3 regions of the Streptomyces sp. NPDC058650 genome follow, and region 3 is predicted to be linked to each of the others. Evidence: riboswitches for the same ligand, from Rfam matches in the RefSeq annotation. Region 3 holds a riboswitch; each other region holds the start of a gene.
The links. A riboswitch is a leader RNA that binds a small molecule or an ion and turns the genes downstream of it on or off. The one in region 3 is predicted to bind cobalamin.

Region 1 (3,230 bases), on a different contig from region 3:
CCACGTCCGACAGGACCGCCGGCCCGTCCTCGTAGGCGAAACCCGCCTTCACCAGCTCCACGACGGGCGTCGCGGAGGTCGTCGGAGACGTCACGGCGGTCACGGCGGTCACGGCAGGAACCTTTCGAGTACGAGGGTGAGGGCGACGAGCCCGCCGAGGAGCCCGACGGCCGCCGCCAGGAACCGGCGGGAGACCGCGGCGGCGGGGACCAGGACCCGAAGGGTCCCGTCGTAGCCGCGCCCGGCGAGCCCCGACTGCAGGCGCTGCGCCCGGTCGAAGGCGCGGACGAACGACGTGGCGCCGAGCCCGGCGAGCGACCGCCAGGTCGCCGCCCGGGTGGTGTGCCCGAGCCGGGCGGCCTGCGCCTGGCGGATCTTGGACAGGGAGTCGAGGAGCAGGAAGATGATCCGGTACATCACGAGCGCCACGTCCACCACGGGCGCGGGCACCCCCGCGCGGACGAGCCGGGGGAGCACGTCGGAGACGGGCGTCGTGAACGCGAAGAGCAGCACCCCCAGCGAGGCGGCGGCGGTCCGCAGCAGCAGCTCGCCCGCGTGGACGGGCCCGCCGGGCGCGAGGGCCACGAACCCCCGTGCCCCGCCCACCTCGAAGAGCAGCGGCACCGCGCCCGTGACGCAGAACCCGAGCGGCACGCGGAACGCCCGCCACAGCTGACGGCCCGCCACTCCGGCCGGGCCGAGCAGGACCGCGAGCGTGGCCGCCGCGACGAGCACCGCACCCGGCCACGGCGGCAGACACACCGCGCACAGCGTGAGACCGAAGCCGAGCAGGGCCTTCTCGACGGGATGGCGGCGGCGCCAGCGACTGCTGTGCGCCGCCGCGTCGATAGGCAGCATGGGCGGTTACGCGTCCCTGTCCCCGGCTTCGACGCGCGAGTCCGCGATCGCGGCACCCTCCGCGCGCTTCGCGCTCTCCGCACCCTCGCCGGCCTGCGCCAGCGCGCGGGCCTCGCCCTGCCGACGTCCGCGCCGCACCCCGAAGTAGTAGGCGAGGACACCAGCGCCCAGCGCCGCCTGGAGGGCGAACAGCGCCGATTCGATCTCCCCGGACGGCGGCTCGTACAGAGGGCTGAACCACGGTTCGTAATCGGGCTGGAGCTCCGTGATCGCGGTCTCCGCCTCCGCGTCCGCCCCGGCGAACGGCTCTTCCTTGTGGTCGCCGAGCCCCAGTGCCAGCGGCAGCACCGCGAGCGCGGCGACGACGAGCAGCAGCAGGGCGTTGATCTTCGTGTTCCGGCTGACGGTGAAGCTCATCGCGCGGCCGCCTCCTCGTGTCGCTTCGTGGCGGACCGGGTCAGAACGCCCAGCCGGGTCAGCTCGCCCTTGCTGGACTGCATGAGCAGCCGCATCACGAGCACGGTGAGCAGGCCCTCGCTCACCGCCAGCGGGATCTGTGTCACGGCGAAGATGGAACCGAACTTGGCCAGGGAGCCCATGATGCCGCTGCCCTGGTCCGGGAAGGCCAGCGCGAGCTGCACGCTCGTGACGCAGTACGTGGACAGATCGGCGACGAACGCGCCGAAGAAGACGGCGACCATCAGCGGCGCACCGAACCGGCGCACCAGCAGATAGGTCCCGTACCCCGCCCAGGGTCCGACGATCGCCATCGAGAAGGCGTTCGCGCCGAGCGTGGTGAGTCCGCCGTGGGCGAGCAGCAGGGCCTGGAAGAGCAGGGTGATCGTCCCGAGGACCGCCATGATCGGCGGCCGGAAGAGGATCGCGCCCAGACCCGTACCCGTCGGATGCGAGCAACTGCCCGTCACGGAGGGAAGTTTGAGTGCGGACAGGACGAACGTGAAGGCGCCGGCGGCGCCGAGCAGCAGGGTGGACTCGGGGTTGGAGCGCACCTCGCGGGTGAGCGCGCGAACCCCGTGGACGACAAACGGAGCGGCGGCAACGCCCCAGGCGGCGGCGTGTACGGGGGGCAGATACCCCTCGGCTATATGCATGGTTGGGAGACCCTCTCCAGCACCTCGTGGATGGACAACGCACCCTGGCCGGTCTCCTGGCTGACGGTCATACGTCCCGACTCCGCCTTCCCACACCGCGGTGGTCTCCCACAACGGTCCAGTGGCTTGCCCGCGGGGGTCTCCCACGGGTGTGGAGCCGGAACTCCCGATCACAGTGGCGAGGGCCGCACCGGTACTGCACCGGTTTCCCGAACACCAAGGCCCTGCGACACTAGTCCGTTGACCAGGTGCATTACAACGCGGAGGAGTACGGAGCGATGAGGGATGTTCCACAGAGGGTCAGTTCCGGGTCGCCACTCGAACCGGAGATCGGCTTTTCCCGCGCCGTTTGAAAGGGTGCGCACGTAGCGGTCGCCGGGACCGCTCCCATCGGCGACGACGGGGCGGCCGTCGCGCCGGGTGACGTGTACGCCCAGACCGTCAGGTGTCTCGACATCGCCGAGGAGGCGCTGAAGGCGGCGGGTGCGTCGCTGGAGGACGTCGTGCGCACCCGCGTCATGCTGACCGACGTGACCTCGTGGAAGGAGGCCGCGCGCGCCCACGGGGAGCGGTTCGCGGAGGTCCGGCCGGTGACGACCTTCGTCGAGGTCACGCGGTTCATCGATCCCGCATGGCTCGTCGAGGTGGAGCTCGACGCCGTCGTCGGCTGACGCCGGGGAGAGCGGGCCGACCGGCGGTAGGCCCGCCTCCCGCCGGGCCTACTGGGGCTCCGTCGCGAGCTGGATCAGGTTGCCGCAGGTGTCGTCGAAGACGGCGGTGGTGACGGGGCCCATCTCCAGGGGTTCCTGGGTGAAGCGGACGCCGAGGCCGCTCAGGCGCTCGTACTCGGCCCGCACGTCGTCGACGGCGAACTGGGCCAGCGGGATGCCGTCCTGGACCAGCGCGTCGCGGTAGGGCTTGACCGCCGGGTGACCGGCGGGCTCCAGGAGGAGTTCGGTACCGGCGGGCTCGTGGGGCGAGACGACGGTCAGCCAGCGGTCCGTCTCGCCCAGCGGGACGTCGTGCTTCTTCACGAAGCCGAGGATCTCGGTGTAGAAACGCTCGGCCTTGGCCTGGTCGTCGACGAAGACGCTGGTCAGATGGATCTTCATGAGGTGCTCTTCTCCGGTCCGGGGGTGTCGGGCACGGGCCACCGCTCGGTGATGTGCCGCAGGGGAGCGGTGTTCAGGTCGTGGAACTTGTAGCGGCCCTCCCGCCTGGTCTCGACGAGCCCGGCGGCCTCCAGCACGGCGAGGTGCT
Region 2 (3,230 bases), on a different contig from region 3:
AACAGGTTCAGGGACTGCGACTGGTCGAGGAACGGGGTGCGGGCGGCGGCCATGTCGATCAGGCCGCGCTGCGGGATCTCCCAGGCCGTGCGGTACAGCTCGCGCACCTCGGCCGGGATCCAGGTGAAGCCCGCGACCGAGCCGCTGGCGTCGCGCAGCGCGTCCCGGGTCTGCGCGTCCCACACGCCGAGCCGCTTGAGCTCGGCGACGAGGTACGAGTTGACCTGGAGGAACTCGCCCGACAGCGTCTCGCGCTTGAAGAGGTTGGAGACCTGCGGCTCGATGCACTCGTACACGCCCGCGATCGAGGCGATGGTCGCCGTCGGCGCGATCGCCAGGAGCAGGCTGTTGCGCATGCCGACCGTGGCGATCCGCTCGCGCAGGGCAGCCCAGCGCTCGGGCCAGTTGAGCTCCACGTCGTAGTGGTCCGGGTGCAGGACACCGCGGGCGGTGCGGGTCTTGTCCCAGGCGGGGACCGGCCCGCTGCGCTCGGCGAGGTCGGCGGAGGCCTCGTACGCGGCGAGCATGATCCGCTCGGCGATCCGGGTGGACAGCGCGCGCGCCTCGGGGGAGTCGAACGGCAGCTTCAGCTGGAAGAAGACGTCCTGGAGGCCCATCGCGCCCAGGCCCACCGGCCGCCAGCGGGCGTTGGAACGCCCGGCCTGCTCGGTCGGGTAGAAGTTGATGTCGACGACCCGGTCGAGGAAGGTGACGGCCGTGCGGACGGTCGCGTCGAGCCGCTCCCAGTCGATGTCCTGGGTCGAGGCGTCCACGAAGGCGCCGAGGTTGACCGAGCCCAGGTTGCAGACCGCGGTCTCGCCGTCGTTGGTGACCTCCAGGATCTCCGTGCAGAGGTTGGAGGAGTGGACGGTGTGGCCGGGCTCGGCGGTCTGGTTGGCCGTCCGGTTCGAGGCGTCCTTGAAGGTCATCCAGCCGTTGCCGGTCTGGGCCAGGGTCCGCATCATCCGGCCGTACAGGTCACGGGCCGGCATGCTCTTGCGGGCCAGGCCCTTCGCCTCGGCGGCGCGGTAGGCGGCGTCGAACTCCTCGCCCCACAGGTCGACGAGCTCGGGCACGTCCGCCGGCGAGAAGAGCGACCACTCGGCGTCCGCGTTGACCCGGCGCATGAACTCGTCCGGGATCCAGTGCGCCAGGTTGAGGTTGTGCGTACGACGCTGGTCCTCGCCCGTGTTGTCGCGGAGCTCCAGGAACTCCTCGATGTCCGCGTGCCAGGTCTCCAGGTAGACGGCGGCGGCGCCCTTGCGGCGGCCGCCCTGGTTCACGGCGGCGACGGACGCGTCGAGGGTCTTGAGGAACGGCACGATGCCGTTGGAGTGCCCGTTCGTGCCGCGGATGAGGGAACCGCGGGCGCGGATGCGGGAGTAGGAGAGGCCGATGCCGCCCGCGTGCTTCGAGAGGCGCGCGACCTGGTGGTAGCGGTCGTAGATGGAGTCCAGCTCGTCCTGCGGGGAGTCGAGGAGGTAGCAGGAGGACATCTGCGGGTGGCGGGTGCCGGAGTTGAAGAGCGTGGGCGAGGACGGGAGGTAGTCCAGGCGGCTCATCAGGCCGTACAGGGCGGCCACTTCGTCGAGTGCGTGGGCGCTGTCGTCCTCGGCGAGGCCGCAGGCGACGCGGAGCATGAAGTGCTGCGGGGTCTCGATCACCTTGCGGGTGATCGGGTGGCGCAGCAGGTAGCGCGAGAAGAGGGTGCGCAGACCGAAGTAGCCGAAGCGGTCGTCGGCGGCCTGGTCGACGGTCGCGTCGAGCCGGTCCGCGTGCAGCGCGACGAAGTCGGCGGTGCGGTCGGCGATCAGGCCCTCGCGGTGACCGACGGCCACGGAGGCGGAGAAGCACACCGCGCCCTGGCTCGCGGCCTCGTCGGCGATGGTGATCGTCAGGAGCCGGGCGGCGAGCCGGGAGTAGGCCGGGTCCTCGGAGATCAGGCCGGCGGCCGCCTCGGTGGCCAGCTCGCGCAGTTCCGCCTCGTCCGACGTGGCGCTGCGGCCGCGGAGCGCGGCGGCGGCGACCTTGCCGGGGTCGGTGTCGGGCAGGTCGGCGGTGAGATCGGTCAGGGTCCGCAGCAGCATGGTGCCGGGTCCGTCGCTCTCGATCGCCGTGGCCGGATCGGCGGGCGCGATGGTCACGTGGGGCTCTCCCTCGCTCGGCTCGGGGCCGCGGCGGGGGAAGGCGGGCAGGCGGGCACCCGTACCGGATGCGCCGCGTCCACCGGCCCACTCCGCGAGGCCCGGACGTCAGTGACACCCGGAACGGAAGGACCGGGTGTGCTGTCGGCAGGTCCTCGGACTCACCTCGTACGCGCGTATGGGTACGAAGCACACCGTTGCGGGACAGTTCCGGATTCGCGCCGGATTTCCCTGCGTCGACAACGAGGACGAGCATACATGTGGTGGGCGCCGCTCGCGGAACCCACCACATGTTGTGTCGCCCTGCTGTCCTCGGGGTGTCAGAACTCCAGGGCGTAGGTCCTCAGCCGGTGGCCGGGAACCGGATCCCAGTCCCGCTCAGGGGTGCGAACGAAGCCCATCCGCTCGTAGATCCGGTGCGCCGAGACCATCTTCGCGTCCGTGGAGAGCACGAGCCGCGCGCACTCCGGCGCGGCGCCCGCGCGGTCGGCGCAGGCGCGTACGAGCGCCTCTCCGACGCCCCTGCCGCGGGCCTCGGGCGCGACCACGAGCATCCGGAACTCGGCCTCGCCGGTGACGGCTATGTCCGCCCAGGTGGTGTCGCCCCGGGCGAAGGTCACCCCGCCGATGATCCGGTCGTCCGCGTCGACGGCGACGAGCACCTCGGCCTCGCGGGCCCGGCGGGCCGTGTCGCGCAGCATGGCCAGATAGAAGTCGTCCTCGCCGTGGAGCAGCAGCCCGTCGTTCAGATAGGTCAGCCCGGTGAGTTCCCCGAGCTCCTCGTACTCCTCGGGCCGTACCGCCCTGATCGTGAAGTCCATGGAGCCAGTCTGCCTCGAAGGGCACGCGCAGGGGCCCGGGGTCTCCTGGCGGAGATCCCGGGCCCCTGCGTCGTACCGCGAGGTCAGTGCACTCCGGCGCCGACCTTCGGGTCCGCCGTGGGGTCCGTCTTCGGCTTCGCCGTGCGGGACGGCGCGTCGGCCGTGTAGTCCGACGGGGAGGTCTCGTCGATGCCCTCGGGGGCCTTCACGGCCTTGAGGACGAAGGTCAGGACGACCGTGACGACGAGGTTGAGGACGAAGGCGG
Region 3 (3,230 bases):
CCTCGGCCGCGCGCCTCACGAGCTCCTCCGCCAACCCCCGCTCCCGCAGCCACGCGAGGGCCTTCACCGTCCCCCGGGTCCCCGGCACGACGACGAGGTCCGCGTCGACGAGTTCCTCCGGCCGGTCCACGAACCGGACGACGACGCCCGGCTCGGCGGCCAGCGCGTCGACGTCGGTGAAGTTCGACATGAGCGGCACGGCGCACACGGCGACCCGCAGCACGTCCGCGCCGACCGGCGGCGCGACGACCGACTCGCGCACGGTGCCCCGCAGCGAGACCCGGAGCCCGTCCTCCTCGTCGATGCCGAGCCCGTGCGCGTACGGCAGGACGCCGAAGGTCCGGCGCCCGGTCAGTCCGTGCAGCATGTCGAGGCCGGGCTCAAGGAGGGTCACGTCACCGCGGAACTTGTTCACGAGGTATCCGGCGACGAGCGACTGGTCCTCGGGGCTCAGCAGCGCCGTCGTCCCGAAGAACTGGGCGAAGACCCCGCCCCGGTCGATGTCGCCGACCACGACGACGGGCAGCCGCGCGGCCCGCGCGATGCCCATGTTCACGATGTCCGTGCGCCGCAGGTTGATCTCGGCCGGACTGCCCGCCCCCTCGCAGATCACGGCGTCGTACATGCCCCGGAGTTCCTCCAGGCACGCCATCACCGGCTCGAAGAGTTCCTTCTGCCGCCCCCCGTGCAGTGCCTTCCCGGGGGCCACTGCGCCTGACTGCGGCTGCGCCGCGGGCCCGGACGCCCCGAAGAACCCGCGTGCGCTGAGCTCGCCCACCGGCTTGCCCATCAGGACGACCTGGCTGGACCGGTCGCTGCCCGGCTTGAGCAGGACCGGGTTCATGAGCGCGGTCGGCTCGACCCGGGCGGCCTGCGCCTGCATGGCCTGGGCCCGCCCGATCTCGGCGCCCTCGCGGGTCACGAAGGAGTTGAGGGACATGTTCTGCCCCTTGAACGGCGCCACCTTCACGCCCTTGCGGACCAGCCAGCGGCAGATGCCGGCCGTCACGACGCTCTTGCCGGCGTCGGACGTGGTCCCGGCGACCAGCAGACCCCCACCCCTCATGCGTTCCTCCGCTTCGCGCGCTTCACGGCACCGATGATCATGCGGCCGCCGACACAGGCGGCCAGGGTCAGTGCGGTCACCCGGCGCGAGAGCCGGACCGCCCGGTCGATGTCGGCGACCTCGACGGGCCGCCCTTCCCCGTTGAGCACGGGCCGGTGCTCGACCCGCCCGCCGTACGCGAGGGTCCCCCCGAGCCGTACGCCGAGGGAGCCCGCGAAGGAGGCCTCGACGGGGCCCGCGTTGGGGCTCGGGTGCTTGGCCGCGTCCGCCCGCCAGGCCCGTACGGCTCCGCGCGGATTGCCTCCGGCGAGCGTCGCGGCGGCGGCCGTCAGCCGGGCCCCGGGCCAGCCGGCCACGTCGTCGAGCCGGGCCGAGGCCCAGCCGAAGCGGCGGTGGCGCGGGGACTTGTGGCCGACCATCGCGTCGAGGGTGTTGACGGCCCGGAAGGCGACGAGGCCCGGCACGCCCGCGACGGCGCCCCAGAAGAGGGCGCCGACCACGGCGTCGGAGGTGTTCTCGGCGACGGACTCGACGACCGCGCGGGCCATCGCGGGGCCGTCCAGGGACTGCGGGTCGCGCCCGCACAGGTGCGGCAGCCGCTCCCGGGCGACCTCCAGGTCCCCGGCGGCGAGCGCCCCGCCGATCGCGCGGGCCTCCCGCCCCAGGGTCGTACCGCCGACGACGGCCCAGACGGAGGCGGCGGTCAGCGCCACGGCGGCGGCCGGCCGGTCCCGTACGGCCCGGGCGGCGAGTGCGCCGAGGGCGGCGGTGGAGCCGGCGCAGACGGCGGTGTGCAGGGCGCCCCAGCCGCGGTGGTCGTGGTGCAGGCGCTGTTCGACGGCGGCGGCAGCGCGGCCGAAGGCGGCGACGGGATGTCCGCGGCGGGGATCGCCGACGAGCCGGTCGACGGCGAGCCCGAGGGCCGCGCCGTACGCGAATCCGTCCGGGGAAAGGCTGCTGGCTCTGATGCGGCCGGGCATGGCGCAGGTCCTCACTCAGGGTCCGCGCCCTGGATCGACGTGACCGGCGGCGAGAGTTCCTGACTCCCGGACCCTTCGGATCCGGTCACAGTGGCGGGACCGCGCCGGATTCGCACCGGACTTCCTCTGCTGCCGCCGTAATGGCCTCGGCAGTCCACCACGGCCCGCGAACACCCGTCAACTCACCCTTGACCTGCGACAGGTCACTGTGCGAAGCACCACAGACACGGACCCCGGCGAGCACCACGAACACGGCGGCCGGGCGGCCCGCACCCGAAGGTGCGGACCGCCCGGCCGCCGTACGGAGGTGAAGAAGGGGACCGTCAGACGACGATCAGGTAGATGCCGTAGGCCACGGCCGCCAGGCACAGGCCGAAGCAGGCGTAGGCGCCGGTCCGGGCCATCGTGGCCGAGCCGCCCTGGGCGGCGGCCTGCTCCTGCTTGGAGAGGCCGATGATGCCGAGGGTGAAGAGGCCCACGAGGGCGACGGTCGCCACGAGGCTGACTCCGAAGACGGAGCCGAGAGCTGCCCAGTCGATCTTCATGTCGTTGGTTCCTTACACCGCTGCGGCGGGGGCCGGGGGAGCGGCCGGGTCCGTGGGAACCGGCGAGGGGATGGTGGTCTTCAGGTCCTCGTCCGCGACGGCGGCGACGGAACCGGCCGGCGGCGGGGTGACGGCCGCGATCGCGGTGGTCACCACACCCGCGGGCTCGGACGTGCCGTCGAGGTCGTCGTCGGTGACGTTGTTGTGGTCGACCGGCTTGCGGCGGGACAGCGACCAGATGACGGCCGAGCCGGAGACCAGCAGGACCGCGACGGCGGCGATGCCCCAGGGGCCCTGCTTGGTGAGGAACTCGGCACCGGCACCGATCAGGCCCGCGGCGGGCAGGGTCAGACCCCAGGCGACGAACATCCGGGTCGCGGTCGACCAGCGGACGACGCCGCCCTTGCGGCCGAGGCCCGCGCCCATCACGGCACCCGAGCAGGACTGGGTGGTGGAGAGGGAGAAGCCGAGGTGCGAGGAGGCCAGGATGACCGTGGCGGCGCTGGTCTGGGCGGCGAAGCCCTGCTGCGGCTGGAGGTCGGTGAGGCCCTTGCCCATGGTGCGGATGATGCGCCAGCCGCCGAGGTAGGTGCCGAGCGCGATCGCGACGCCGGCGGCGACGATGACCCAGAGGGGCGG

Region 1: another riboswitch for cobalamin. It lies ahead of ACFWWU_RS33100 (energy-coupling factor ABC transporter permease); the one in region 3 lies ahead of ACFWWU_RS12540 (cobalamin biosynthesis protein).
Region 2: another riboswitch for cobalamin. It lies ahead of ACFWWU_RS12190 (ribonucleoside-diphosphate reductase subunit alpha); the one in region 3 lies ahead of ACFWWU_RS12540 (cobalamin biosynthesis protein).

What each region holds. Positions count from the first base shown of each region.
Region 1 is NZ_JBHXRL010000026.1:113,455-116,684, forward strand. It holds gene ACFWWU_RS33085 (ATP-binding cassette domain-containing protein) at 1-103, opposite strand, end outside; gene cbiQ (cobalt ECF transporter T component CbiQ) at 109-858, opposite strand; gene ACFWWU_RS33095 (energy-coupling factor ABC transporter substrate-binding protein) at 865-1,275, opposite strand; gene ACFWWU_RS33100 (energy-coupling factor ABC transporter permease) at 1,272-1,970, opposite strand; cobalamin riboswitch at 1,999-2,234, opposite strand; partial or broken gene ACFWWU_RS33105 (Rid family hydrolase) at 2,342-2,641, shown strand; gene ACFWWU_RS33110 (VOC family protein) at 2,690-3,082, opposite strand; gene ACFWWU_RS33115 (ArsR/SmtB family transcription factor) at 3,079-3,230, opposite strand, start outside.
Region 2 is NZ_JBHXRL010000005.1:424,096-427,325, forward strand. It holds gene ACFWWU_RS12190 (ribonucleoside-diphosphate reductase subunit alpha) at 1-2,144, opposite strand, end outside; cobalamin riboswitch at 2,273-2,417, opposite strand; gene ACFWWU_RS12195 (GNAT family N-acetyltransferase) at 2,465-2,965, opposite strand; gene mctP (monocarboxylate uptake permease MctP) at 3,049-3,230, opposite strand, start outside.
Region 3 is NZ_JBHXRL010000006.1:59,035-62,264, reverse strand. It holds gene ACFWWU_RS12545 (cobyric acid synthase) at 1-1,066, opposite strand, end outside; gene ACFWWU_RS12540 (cobalamin biosynthesis protein) at 1,063-2,046, opposite strand; cobalamin riboswitch at 2,080-2,212, opposite strand; gene ACFWWU_RS12535 (hypothetical protein) at 2,370-2,591, opposite strand; gene ACFWWU_RS12530 (anion permease) at 2,604-3,230, opposite strand, start outside.